DNA from 2 places in the Pararhodobacter sp. genome. Region 1 is predicted to be linked to the other one. Evidence: riboswitches for the same ligand, from Rfam matches in the RefSeq annotation. Region 1 holds a riboswitch; the other holds the start of a gene.
What was found. Region 1 has a riboswitch for thiamine pyrophosphate ahead of VDQ28_RS01540 (NUDIX hydrolase). Riboswitches for the same ligand answer to the same signal wherever they lie in the genome.
Positions count from the first base shown of each region.

Region 1 (6,669 bases):
GTTCCACGTGCAGGCGTCGTGCCTCGAACGCGCATGGCCTGCGGCCTCTGGCGCATCCATCGGCGCGTTCGCCGGTGCGCGGGCTGCTCGCAGCACAGCGTCACCGGGCCGCCGACGCCGGGAGCGAAAGCGACAGGCAAAGGCGGAAGGCAAGACAAAAGGGGGCGACACCGAGCCGCCCACAAAGCCAGTCTGCACATGGGGGTAGCACGGCACGAGGCGGCTTCGCCGCCGTGCCGCTGGGGGCGCGCGGCCCGCACTAAGATGGGGTGGTCCGTGTGCTTCGCACGACCGACTACGCCACAACTTCAGTCAGAGATTGCAGGGAGCGCAGCCATGACCGACCACCGTGATGACAATTTCCGGGTGCGCCCCAGCGCGCCAAAAAACCGGGGTAAGGGTCAAGGCCAGGGTTTTGTTTCGAGGGTTCTCAAGCAGACGGGCAAGGCTAGCGGTGGCAAGTCCTCCATGCGCCATTCCGCAGCCAGGGGCAACGGCACACGAGCAGGCCAGCGACCCGGTTCACGGCTTGGGCGCGGCCATACGGCGGCGCGCTTCGCGGGCGCGAATCTGACGCCATTCTCGCGGCGCGTGACCATCAAGACCTTGCTGGTCAATCAGCGCCAAGCCAGCCCGCAGTCGCTTGCTAAACACCTGCGCTACATCGAACGCGACGGTGCGGGCCGTGATGGCAAACCGGGTCGGGCCTATGGGCCGCAGGCGGACGTTACCGATCTGGATGCCTTCAAGGAACGCTGCGCTGATGACCGGCACCATTTCCGCTTCATCGTCTCGCCCGAAGATGGTGCTGAGTTGGATGACCTGCGCACTTATACCCGGCATCTGGTGAACCGCCTGGAGGCTGACCTGGGTACGCGCTTGGATTGGGTGGCGGTGGATCACTGGAATACCGACAACCCCCACACCCACCTGATCGTGCGCGGACGCGACGATACCGGAAAAGATCTTATCATCGCGGGCGACTATATCGAGCAGGGTTTCCGCCATCGTGCCGCCGAACTGGCGACGGAATGGCTAGGGCTACGCACCGAGCTGGAGATTCAGCAAATTATGCAGCGTGAGGTAGAGCAGGAACGATGGACAAGCCTGGATCGCACCCTGCAACGGGAGATCAGCGGCGATGGCCGGGTACATATCAAACGCTTCAACGAGCCGAAACTACAACGCCGGCGTCCGCTGCTGATCGGTCGCCTGCAATGCTTGCAGCGTCTGGGACTGGCCGAAGAAATGCAGCCCGGCATCTGGGCCGTTCACACCGACGCCGAGAAGACCTTGCGCGCCTTGGGCGAGCGTGGCGACATTATCCGCACCATGCAGCGGGCCATGAGCGGACAACAGCGTGAACTTGCTGTGTTCGAGCCGGCCGATGATGGTCGCACCATCGTTGGTCGCATAGCGGCCAAGGGGCTGGATGATGAACTGCACGACCGGGGCTATCTGGTGATCGACGGTGTAGACGGTAAGGCCCACTACGTTGCGCTCAATGTCCGCGACGAACCTGCCAACTATCCCATCGGCGCGGTGGTGGAAGTGAAAGGTTCTGCCGACGTTCGAGCTGCTGACCGCAACATCGTGGAGCTAGCAAGCAACGGTCTATATCGCACCGATCATCACCTCGCGATTGAGCAAGGCCGAGCCAAGGCTGGCCGTGACCCACAGGAGGTTGTGGCCACTCATGTTCGTCGGCTGGAAGCACTGCGCCGCGCCGGCATTGTGGAGCGTGTGGCCGAAGGGCTATGGAAAGTGCCAGGTGACTTGCCCAAACGAGGTCGCCAGTACGACGCTCAGCGCTTGGGCGGTGTATCTGTGGAGTTGAAGTCGCACCTGCCTATTGAGCGGCAGGCCCGCGTGATCGGTGCGACCTGGCTGGATCGGCAGTTGATCGGCGGCGGCAAGGGACTGAGGGACGTGGGTTTCGGGGGTGACGCCAAGCAAGCCTTGCGGCAGCGTGCCGATTTCCTGGTGGAACAGGGGCTGGCCGAGCGGCGTGGGCAGCGCGTGATTCTTGCCCGCAATCTATTGGCAACGCTATGTAATCGTGAACTAGTGCAGACCGCCCAGGACATCGTCGCCGAAACCGGCCTGGAGCATCGGCCCATGACAGACGGCCAGCGCGTGGCGGGAATCTACCGGCGCTCCGTCATGCTCGCCAGCGGGCGATATGCGATGCTTGATGACGGCATGGGCTTCTCTTTGGCGCCATGGAAGCCGGTGATTGAACAGCGCCTGGGGCAGCAGATCGCCGCGACGATACGTAGCGGTGGAGGTGTTTCTTGGGAAATTGGGCGGCAGCGTAGCCTCTCAGTCGGATGACGCTGGCTCTCCAAGCGGAAAGGATACTGAGCATTGCCCCTTGGCAGCGCGCACCCGTATCAATGGGCCATTGTGCGTCTGCTTATCGCTTATGGCAGCGAAAACTCGTGCCTTTGCTTTACAAACTGCTGCGCAATCAGGGCGAGGCGCGGAATGAAGATAGTTCACGGCCCAGGCACTCGATGCCTGGCGTTGGATTGATGCGCGGCTGCGAGAGCTCGGTACTGGCGAAAAACTCCTGTTCGGTGGGCCTGCGCTTGCCAAATACAGTTTCACCACCTTTTTCCAGCGCTAGCGCATTGTTGAGCATTACCGCTACTTCGACGTGCTCGATATGCTCGAATTCGCCCGTATCCGCACCTGGCGTGAGGCGAGTGAAGGCCTGGACATTATTCGCGATACGGCACTGTTCGCCAAGACACTCGTCAAGGTTTCACCTTACGCGAGAACGTGGTTGAAGTACTCATGCATGTGATCAAGACCAACTCGGCCGTATTCCCGCGTTGGCCACCATGCCGATCTTGACTGCATCTACCCGAACATCATCGAACACCGCGTCGATCTGGTCGGCGACGAAATTGGGCTCCAGTGCTACGAAACTGCGCACGCCCTGGGTGTTCTGCGCCACCACGGCCGTGATGACGCTCATGCCATAGGCACCTAATGCGGGAAATGCCTTCAGGTCTGCCTGGATGCCGGCGCCCCCTGTGGGATCGGTGCCAGCAATGCTCAGCACGTTAGCGATCACGAGTCGACTCCCGTGCGAAGCGATAGCGCGAGCCGAAAGGCGTGGCGAGCCACTGCGGCGACGTCGAAGCTCTGCGCCAATTCGGTCGAATCGAGATCCGCATCGGCGAACCAGCGTGCGTCCAGCGCGTCATCGCCGCCACACGGCTCGCCGACGTACCAGTCGAACAGCGTGGCAATGAGGATGTAGTGCTGGTGCAGCACGTCGCCTTCGTCCGCCCGCCGGTCGAACACATCGACGGCATCGAACACCTGTACAGGTTTGCCCTGAACGCCGGTTTCTTCGAGCAGTTCGCGTTGCGCTGCGTCGGCGGCAGACTCGCCGAAACGGATCTTCCCGCCCGGAAACGCCCATCGCCCCGCGTCCGGCCGATGCGCGCGACGTATCAAGAGAATGCGGTTCTCGCGAACCACGGCCGCAAGCGTCGCCACCACTGGCCGAGCCACGGCAGGAGGATCGTTGGTCGAGGAAGACACGACGGCGGTTCCTTCATCAAAGGAGAACCATCCGGCAGCAAGCGGCGAGCAGAAGGATACCCGTCCCTTCGCCGGTATGACCCGGATCAGGTTCAAAGGGTCACTGCGTTGCAAAACGCCTGGCAGTATCTCAGCCCGCTAGCCGGGCCCCCTCGGTTCATTTGCTCGTTCGGGAGGAACGAGTCTTGTTACTTTAGCACATGCCAGTCAGCGCGTCTGCTGCTAATGCAGGTTATCCCGCCGTACCAATGGAGGAGGCGGCACTGCCAGCAAGATGCTTGGGGAAGAGCATCGGCTCCCGGTCATACCTAATGCTGAGAGTGATGGAAAATTATTCCGCTTCCGTCACAGCTTTAAACAAAACAACCGGTAGCGTATCCTACAGCTCCTTAAATACTAACGGACGAACACTACTGCTACGCGCTGCCGCTGAGAGAAGTGTCATTGCTTACGCCGTAACTCATTTGTAACAAAAAGGACTGATGATGACAAACAAAAAGACGCTGAACCGACAGTATCTGGAGACGAAAACCCGAGCAGGCGTGTATGCGATTCGTAACCAGATCACGGGCCGGGCGTTGGTTGCAGGTAGTACTAACGTTCAGGGCACACTCAACCGGCATCTTTTTGAACTGCAGCATGGACAGCATCGCAATGCGAGGCTTGCGCAGGACTGGGTTGAGCACGGTGAGGCCAACTTTCTCTTCGACGTACTCGACATGGTCAAACCCAGCGAAGATCCAGCGTTCAATGCCACACGAGAATTGGAAATGCTAGTTAGCTTGTGGCGCCAGGAAATCCTTTGTGTTGGCGAACTCGGTTACGACGAACTCAGAAGCGAACCTCGATGAACACGAATCTCGGCTTCTGTTTGGTGCTACATCATGCCCACGCCAGCCTGCAACTCAAGCTTGACGACGAATTGGGCATACACCATGCCATCAGTTTCAGCGACTTGGCGCTGCTGAATTTTCTCGCGCAAGGGGACGGTGCCCGCGCGAGTCAGCCGGGTGCTGCGAGTGGTGCGCGCAAACAGTGACACACCCAACTCTTCCTCCGGTTTCTTGATAGCTCGCGACAGCGGCGACTGCTCTATGTGCGGCCGCTCAGCGGCGCGTGCGAAGTGAAGTTCTTCGGCTATAGCTAAAAACAGCGGAGATGGCGAAGGTCCATGTTCAGTCACAAATCTTATTTGTATCGACTGATCACCAGCGCTGCGTTGATACCGCCAAAGCCGAATGCATTTGACAGCGCATAATCAACTGCGGTTGAGTGGGGGCCACCGGAAAGCAAATTGAAATTTTTCGCTTCTGGCATCGGATCGTCAATGTTGAGGCTGGGAGGGAGTACGCCGTGCTGGATCGCGAGCACCGAAAAAGCAGCTTCGATGGCACCAGCCGCGCCTAGCATGTGTCCTGTCGCTGACTTGGTGGATCCAACTGGTATGGCGCCTGCACCTGGGCCGAAAACGCTTTCCAACGCAGCCAGTTCAGCAGCATCCCCAACAGGGGTCGAAGTGGCATGGGCGTTGACGTAGCCAATAAGGCCTGGGTCGATGCCTGCCATTGCCAATGCGATTTTTATCGCACGCGCTGCCTCACGTCCGTCGGGCCATCCAGCTGTGACGTGGTGGGCATCGGTTGTAGTCCCATAGCCGGACAGCACAGCCAGCGGACGTGCGCCGCGCTTCTGCGCGTGGCTCAATTTCTCGATCACCAGCATGGCTGCTCCCTCGGAGAGCACAAAGCCATCGTGATTCAAATCGAATGGGCGCGAAGCTCTTTCAGGTGCATCGTTGAAGTTGAAAGAAAGAGCCCTGGCCGCCGTAAATCCACCAATCGCCACGGGATCAACGCATGCATCCGTCCCGCCGCATAAGGCAATGTCGGCCTCGCCGGCACGGATCATACGCATAGCATCGCCGATTGCCTGAGCTGAAGCCGCACATGCCGTGGCCGGTGCACCGGATGGCCCATGAAAGCCGAAATGAATGGATATTTGTCCGGCTGCAAGGTTGGGCAAGAACGAGGGCACGAGGAACGGCGACAGGCGACGCACGCCGGAGGTAGCAATCACTTCGTTCGCGGCGGTGACTGCAGGAATACCACCAACACCTGTCCCAATCACCGTGGCAGTGCGAGCCCTATCCGCTGAACGCTCTGGATGCCAGGCGGCTTGATTCAGCGCCTCTCGTGCAGCCGCCATCGCGTAGTGAATGAAAAGATCGGTCTTGCGAAGTTCTGGGGGATCCATAGCTGACTCGGGATCAAAGCCCTTTGGATCATCCACGTGATCGGGAACCAAACCCGCGATCTGGCATTTCCATCCTTCGGTGTCAAAGCGTTTATTTGTTCGAATGCCGCTTTTTCCCGCAAGCAATCTTTCCCAATTGGTCGTTATGCCCACCCCAAGCGGGGATACCGCGCCAAGTCCCGTTACGACAATAGGTTCGTGCATAAATACTCCTGTTCGCACATCTACTGTGCATATACACTATACTGGATAAAGGCAAAATGAACAATCCCCTCTCACGGCTTCTCATCGTGCTAAGTGCTTAGCAACTCTCAGGTATGTTGCGGCGTCCTGCTCAGAAATGCCTTCCATGAGTCCAGACTTGGATAACTGCCACTCCGGTAAAAGCTGATCCAACAAGGCACTTCCCTTCTCAGTAAGCTCACAGAGACGTACGTTACCAACGGTTCCGGAAGCACGACGGACGAGGCCCTTACGTTCTAAAAGATCAAGGTTCCTCGTCAGGCTTGTTCGATCCAGGAAGACACGTTGAGCCAGTGTTGCGACGGGTTCCCCTTCGTAAAGACGAACCGCAGCAAGGAGCGCAAATTGCTGTGCTGTGACGTCGAACTCTTTCAATTTGGCGTCATAGTGCCGCAGCAATACCCGTGCTGCCGCGATTGTGTTTAGAACAAGACATTCGGAAAGGTCACTGGTTTTCTGCATGGAAAATCAAGCACATCCTTCATATGTTCTTCAGGCTTATCGGCTTTCCCGATAATCAGGATTTTGTAGTGTCAGTTTGATCATACATCATGAAAAAGTCATTCCAAAGAGCGTCAACGCAGCCAACGATGAGCAAAATATGTTGATAGCCTG
Region 1 covers NZ_JAUCBZ010000010.1:32,940-39,608, reverse strand. Annotated here, with positions in the region: gene VDQ28_RS01555 (relaxase/mobilization nuclease and DUF3363 domain-containing protein) at 337-2,334, shown strand; gene VDQ28_RS01550 (hypothetical protein) at 2,471-2,644, opposite strand; partial or broken gene VDQ28_RS01545 (bifunctional hydroxymethylpyrimidine kinase/phosphomethylpyrimidine kinase) at 2,828-3,082, opposite strand; gene VDQ28_RS01540 (NUDIX hydrolase) at 3,079-3,558, opposite strand; TPP riboswitch at 3,605-3,721, opposite strand; gene VDQ28_RS01535 (GIY-YIG nuclease family protein) at 4,044-4,409, shown strand; gene VDQ28_RS01530 (hypothetical protein) at 4,406-4,597, shown strand; partial or broken gene VDQ28_RS01525 (LysR family transcriptional regulator) at 4,550-4,731, opposite strand; gene fabF (beta-ketoacyl-ACP synthase II) at 4,747-6,015, opposite strand; gene VDQ28_RS01515 (MarR family winged helix-turn-helix transcriptional regulator) at 6,097-6,516, opposite strand.

Region 2 (6,669 bases), on a different contig from region 1:
GACGACGCCGATCTGGATGCGGCGGTCGAGGGCGCGATGATGTCGAAATTCCGCAACAACGGGCAAACCTGCGTCTGCGCGAATCGTATCTATGTGCAGGCGGGCGTTTATGACGCTTTTGCCGAAAAGCTGCGCGTGGCGGTGGAAAAGCTGAATGTCGGTGACGGGTTGGAGGCGGGCGTGACAACCGGCCCGTTGATCAACAACGCGGCCTTGACCAAGGTCGAGGAACACATCAAGGACGTGTTGGACCACGGCGGCTCCTTGATGACTGGCGGCAGCCGACATGCGCTGGGCGGCTCGTTCTTCCAGCCGACCATCGTGACCGGCGTCACTCAATCCATGAAGGTCGCGCAAGAAGAGACCTTTGGCCCGCTGGCCCCACTGTTCAAATTCGACACCGAGGAAGAGGCGATCGGCTATGCCAACGACACGATCTTCGGGCTGGCGTGCTATTTCTACGCGCAGAACGTGGGCCGCGTGACGCGGGTGCAAGAGGCGCTGGAATACGGGATCGTCGGCGTGAACACCGGCATCATCTCCACCGAGGTGGCGCCGTTTGGTGGTGTGAAGCAATCGGGCCTTGGCCGCGAAGGCTCGCATTTCGGCATCGAGGATTTCCTCGAGCTGAAATACATTTGCCTGAGCATCTGAGGTTGGTTTTGATGTCGCGACGGGGAAGGGGGGCTTTGCCCCCCTCTTTGCTGCGCAAATTCACCCCCCAGGATATTGAAGGAACAAAGACGGGCGGGGATTATCCGATCATGCCGCCCGGGGTGTCGCCCATTTGTGCGCGGTGCAGCATCAGTTGATCGAGCAGCACACAGGCCATCATCGCCTCGCCGACCGGCACCGCGCGAATGCCGACGCAGGGGTCGTGGCGGCCCTTGGTGACAACTTCGGTATTTTGCCCGTCGGTGGTCACCGAGGCGCGCGGCGTCAGGATCGATGAGGTCGGCTTGACGGCGAAGCGCACCACGACATCCTGACCCGAGGAAATGCCGCCCAGAATGCCGCCCGCATGGTTCGAGGAATAGACCGGCTTGCCCTCGTTGCCCATGAAGATTTCATCTGCGTTTTCAACGCCTGTCAGCGCCGCCGCGCCAAAGCCTGCGCCGATTTCAACACCCTTGACCGCGTTGATCGTCATCATCGCCGAGGCCAGTTCGCTGTCGAGCTTGGCATAGATCGGCGCGCCCAGTCCGGCGGGGACGCCGCGCGCCGTGACCTCGATCACCGCGCCCACCGAATTGCCGGCCTTGCGCAGCGCGTCGAGGTCGTCGGCCCAGAGGTCCGCGGTTGCTGCGTCGGGGCTCCAGAACGGGTTTTCGGCAATCGTGCCCCACGCAAACCGCGTGCGGTCGATACGGCGCGGGCCCATCTGCACCATATAGCCGGTGATGATCAGGTCCGGCAGCAGCTGCGCCAAGACCTGCCGCGCCACACCGCCCGCCGCCACGCGGGCTGCGGTTTCGCGCGCACTGGAACGCCCGCCGCCGCGTGGGTCTCGGATGCCGTATTTCTGGTGATAGGTGATGTCGGCATGGCCGGGCCGGAACGTCTTTGCAATTTCGGAATAATCCTTGGAGCGCTGGTCTGTGTTGCGGATCAACAACTGAATCGGCGTGCCGGTGGTCTTGCCCTCGTAGACGCCGGACAGGATTTCGACCGCATCGGCTTCGCGGCGCTGGGTGGTGAAGCGGTTTTGACCGGGCTTGCGGCGGTCCAGCCAGGGTTGGATGTCGGCCTCGGTCAGCGCGATGCCGGGTGGGCAGCCGTCAACGGTTGCCCCAAGCGCGGGTCCGTGGCTTTCGCCCCAGGTGGTGACGCGGAACAGATGGCCAAAGCTGTTGAACGACATGCGCGATCTCCCTTTGGCCCCCGTCTAAACGCCCCCTGCGCCGCTCTCAAGCCCGCATGACAGCTTCATCTTGTCGAAAATACTCCGGGGGCGGCGCATAGCGCCGATGGGGGCAGCGCCCCCGCGCGGGGCGAGGGGCCTCGATGGCCCCGAGCCACGCCCCCCCCCTCAGCGATTTGAGGGGGGCAATGGCTGGTTCAGGGTCCAGTCCCATGTGCCGGTGTCGCGCTCTTTGACGGCTTGTTTCCAACCAACCGCTTCGCTGCGGGCCTTGAAGTTGAGACCTTCGGGCGAATGCCGGGTAATCCCGTCAAACACCGTCGCGAGGCGTTGGGTGTTCATGATGCCGGTGGCCTCAATGGCTTGATTGATCACCATTTTCTGCATCGCCAATTGGTTCACCGGCACCGAAGCCATCCGTGCCGCCATCGCCTCGACGGCGTCATCAAGGTCGGCATCGGGCACGGCCTTGAGGATCAGCCCCATGTCCTCGGCCTCGCGTCCGGTGATTTTATCGCCGGTAAACATCAGGCGTTTGGCGCGTTCTGCCCCGAGGCGGTACACCCACATCGCCGTCGTCGGGCAGCCCCAGACCCGGGCGGGCATGTAGCCGATTTCGGCGCTCTCGCCCATGAACACCATGTCGCAACACAGCGCGATGTCCGACCCTCCGGCGACGGCAAAGCCGTGGATTTTGCACAAGACAGGCTTCAGGGCACGCCACGGCGCCATGAATGCCTGGGTATTGCGCCACATGAACGCATAATCCTTGATCGGATCCCAGGGCATTGGTTGCGTGACTTGGTTGCCGCCGCCGGTACTGGCCTGCGCATAGTAGGTCAGATCATAACCTGCACAAAATGCGCGCCCGGCACGGGACAAGATCATCACATGGATATCCGGATCGGCATCTGCCTGTTCCACAGCCTGCGCCAACAGGCCCGGCATCTCATCGTCGATGGCGTTCATCACCTCGGGGCGATTGAGGGTGATCCGGGCGATTCGCCCGTCTTTTTCGTACAGGTTTTTCGGCATGAGCGGTTCTTTTCCAAACTGTGTGGCAGGTCTAGAAAACGGCTGAGACCTCATACATTACCGGCTCGAATCGCGAACACATCGCCGCAATGGCCCGGTTGCGCTCGCGCATTTCAGGGGTGCGCAGCATGGCCTGGAAGTCCTCGCGCTTGACCCAGCGCGAATAGGTGGAAATGCGGGTTTGCGCGTCGTTCACATGGATCGCGCCGCCCAGAAAGCCGGGCTGATGGCGGATCACCTTGTCATAGGCGTCGGTCAGGGCGTCCAGCACATCGGTGCAGGTGCCGGGGGTCATCTCGAACGTCGAGACCACGGTCTGGCCGGTGAAATCGGTGGTGATGGCAAGCGTCATGGGAATCCTCCGTCTGTTGCCACTATCCTGCCCCCTTGTCGCGCCGGTGCAAAGGGTTATGTTGTCGCGTACCTCGGGGTGCCTGCGTACGCGCTGGCTGAGAAACGGTTGAACCCGTGACCCGTTGAACCTGAACCGGTTAGGACCGGCGGAGGGAAGGTGACGGATATGTATTCCTCCACCCCGACCCCGCCCGTCGCAAATGGAGGATGCAATGAGAGTTTCTGAACTTGCTGCGGGATTGTTTTTGGCTTCGGCTTTGGCAATTCCAGCCCACGCGCAGACCCCTGAACTCAGGGTGCTGACCTATGACAGTTTTGTGTCGGATTGGGGCCCCGGCCCGGCCATCGAAGCCGCGTTCGAGGCCACATGCGGCTGCGATCTGGTCTTCGAATCGGCCGGTGACGGGGCCGCGATGTTGGCGCGGCTGATGCTGACCGGCGCGCGCACCGAGGCGGATATCGTCTTGGGCCTCGATACCAACTTGACGGCGGCGGCGTCGGCCTCGGGCCTGATCGCGCCGCATGGGGTGTCGCCTGCGTTGGATTTGCCGATCGCCTGGGATGACCCGTTGTTCCTGCCCTATGATTGGGGCTGGTTCGCCTTTGTCCATGACGTGAACCGCACGCCGACCCCGCCCACCAGTTTCCCTGAGCTGATCGCGTCGGATCTGAGCATCGTGATTCAGGACCCCCGCTCATCGACCCCCGGTTTGGGCCTGCTGATGTGGGTCAAGGCGGCTTACGGCGACCGGGCCGCCGAAATCTGGCAAGGCCTGGCGCCGCGCATCCTGACGGTCACGCCCGGTTGGTCCGAGGCCTATGGCCTGTTCCTTGAGGGCGAGGCCGATATGGTGTTGAGCTACACGACCTCGCCCGCCTATCACCTGATTGCCGAGGAGGACGCCAGCAAGGCGGCGGCTCTGTTTGATGAGGGGCACTATCTTCAGATCGAGGTTGCCGGGATCGTGGCGAATACCGACCAGCCGGAACTGGCGCGGGCGTTCATGGCGTTCATGGTGTCCGACGCGTTCCAATCGGTGATTCCGACGACCAACTGGATGTACCCGGCCGTGACCCCCGAAGGCGGCTTGCCGGCGGGGTTCGAGACGCTGCACCAGCCCGAAACCTCGCTGTTGTTCCGTGGCGATGAGGCGGCCGCGCTGCGGGATGCGGCGTTGAGCGAGTGGCGGGATGCTCTTGCGCGCTGAACCACGCGCGCTCTGGTGGGCCGCTGTCCTTGTGGCGGCGGCCCTTCTGCTGTTGAATTTTGGCGCGCTGGCAGCCGTGCTGTGGCGGGCCGAATTGGGCGCGCGGCTTGGCCCCGCCGATTGGGCCGCGGCGCGGTTCACGGTGTTGCAAGCCACGGTTTCCGCGCTGATCTCGGTGGCCTTGGCGATCCCGGTGGCGCGGGCTTTGGCGCGGCGGCGGTTCGCTGGGCGCTCGGTGTTAATCGTGCTGATGGGGGCACCCTTTATCCTGCCGGTGCTGGTTGCGGTGATCGGCTTGCTGGCGGTGTTTGGCCGTAACGGGATGGTCAACGATGTCCTGGCGCTGATGGGCGTGCCGCCGTTCACGGTTTACGGCTTTCAGGGCGTCGTTTTGGCGCATGTGTTTTTCAACCTGCCGCTCTGTGTCCGGCTGCTGCTGCAAGGCTGGGCGCGGGTTCCCAATGAGCACTTGCGCCTGGCGTCGGCGCTGGGCTTTGGCGGCTGGGCGCGGTTGCGGCACATCGAGGTGCCGATGCTGGTGCGGGTGGTGCCGGGGGCTTTGGCGGTGGTGTTCCTGATCTGCCTGACCTCGTTTGCGGTGGCGTTGACGCTGGGCGGCGGGCCACGCGCCACGACCCTTGAGTTGGCAATCTATCAGGCGTTTCGGTTTGATTTCGACCTTGGCCGGGCGGCCTTGCTGGCGTTGCTTCAGGCGGCAATCGGTATCGCGGCTTTGCTGCTGCTGGCGCGGTTCACGCTGCCGGACACCGGCATGACCGGCCTTGACCGCGTTGCACCAACCCCGCCGGGCGGCCTGTCGCGGGCGGTGGACGCCAGCGCGATCGGGCTTGCGGCGGCGTTCCTGTTGATCCCGCTGGGAATGGTCATTCTGCGCGGTGTGCCGCATGTTCGGGATTTGCCTGCGCCGGTTTGGCTGGCGTTGGGGCAATCGCTCAAGGTGGCGGCATTGTCAGTCGGTTTGCTGGCGGTGATGACCGGGGCCTTGACGATGGCGGCGCTGGCGCGGCGCTGGCCTGAAGGGGTCGGCATGGTGGCGCTGGTCTCGTCGCCCCTGGTGATCGGCACCGGCTTGTTCATCGTGATTCACCCCGTGTCGGACCCGGTGCATTGGGCTTTGTCGGTCACGGCTTTGGTCAATGCGGCGATGGCGCTGCCGTTCGCCTTGCGCGCCGTCCTGCCCGCCGCGCGCCGGGCCGAGGGAGATTTTGCCCAGCTTTCGGCATCGCTGGGGCTGGGGGGCTGGGCGCATTTCCGGCTGATTCTGTGGCCTCGGTTGCGGCACCCGTTCGGCTTTGCGCTGGGGCTGGGGGCGGCGTTGTCGTTGGGCGATCTGGGGGTGATTGTGCTGTTTGCGCAGACCGGCGGCGAGACCCTGCCAATGCAGGTGCAGCGCTTGATGGGGGCCTATCGCAGCGACGACGCGGCGGGGGCAGCTTTGGTGCTATTGGTGGTGGCATTGGCGGCGTTTGTCAGTGTCGAGCGCATGATCGGGGGGAAGAATGCTGGAACTTGATGGCGTGAGGATCGTTCAGGATGACTTCAGCCTGACGGCGGATTTCAGCGTTCCCACCGGCGCGCAGGTCGCGGTGCTGGGGCCGTCGGGGGCGGGGAAATCCACGTTGATCGGGGCCATCGCCGGGTTTGTGCCGCTGACCGCCGGGATGATTCGCTGGGACGGGGCTCGGATCGACAGACTGCCACCCGCGCAACGGCCGATGAGCATTCTGTTCCAGGACCACAATTTGCTGCCGCATATGAGCGTGTTCGACAATGTCGCGCTGGGGATCAATCCGGCATTGCGGCTAAGTAAATCGGACCGGGTTGCGGTGATGCAGGCGCTTGATGAGACGGGTTTGACCGGGCTGGAGGGGCGCAAGCCCGCGCAATTGTCGGGCGGACAGATCAGCCGGGCAGGGTTGGCGCGGGTGTTGTTGCGGGCCCGGCCTTTGGTTTTGCTGGATGAACCCTTTGCGGCGCTTGGTCCGGCGCTGAAAATCGCCATGCTGGATCTGGTCGCGCGTATCGCGGCAAAGAACGGGGCGACGGTGCTGATGATCACCCACGACCCGGCGGATGCGTTGCGGTTGTGCCCGCAAACCGTGGTGGTCGCCGAGGGGCAGGCAGATGCACCCGCTGACACTCACGCGCTGCTGCAGACACCGCCGCCTGCGTTGGCGGCCTATCTCGGTT
Region 2 covers NZ_JAUCBZ010000015.1:3,580,288-3,586,956, reverse strand. Annotated here, with positions in the region: gene VDQ28_RS21030 (NAD-dependent succinate-semialdehyde dehydrogenase) at 1-654, shown strand, start outside; gene aroC (chorismate synthase) at 755-1,861, opposite strand; gene VDQ28_RS21020 (crotonase/enoyl-CoA hydratase family protein) at 2,030-2,896, opposite strand; gene VDQ28_RS21015 (antibiotic biosynthesis monooxygenase family protein) at 2,928-3,248, opposite strand; TPP riboswitch at 3,313-3,422, shown strand; gene thiB (thiamine ABC transporter substrate binding subunit) at 3,463-4,458, shown strand; gene VDQ28_RS21005 (ABC transporter permease subunit) at 4,442-5,992, shown strand; gene VDQ28_RS21000 (ATP-binding cassette domain-containing protein) at 5,979-6,669, shown strand, end outside; gene VDQ28_RS20995 (hypothetical protein) at 6,668-6,669, opposite strand, start outside.
Region 2: it holds a riboswitch for thiamine pyrophosphate, as region 1 does, so the genes downstream of both, thiB (thiamine ABC transporter substrate binding subunit) here and VDQ28_RS01540 (NUDIX hydrolase) in region 1, are expected to answer to the same signal.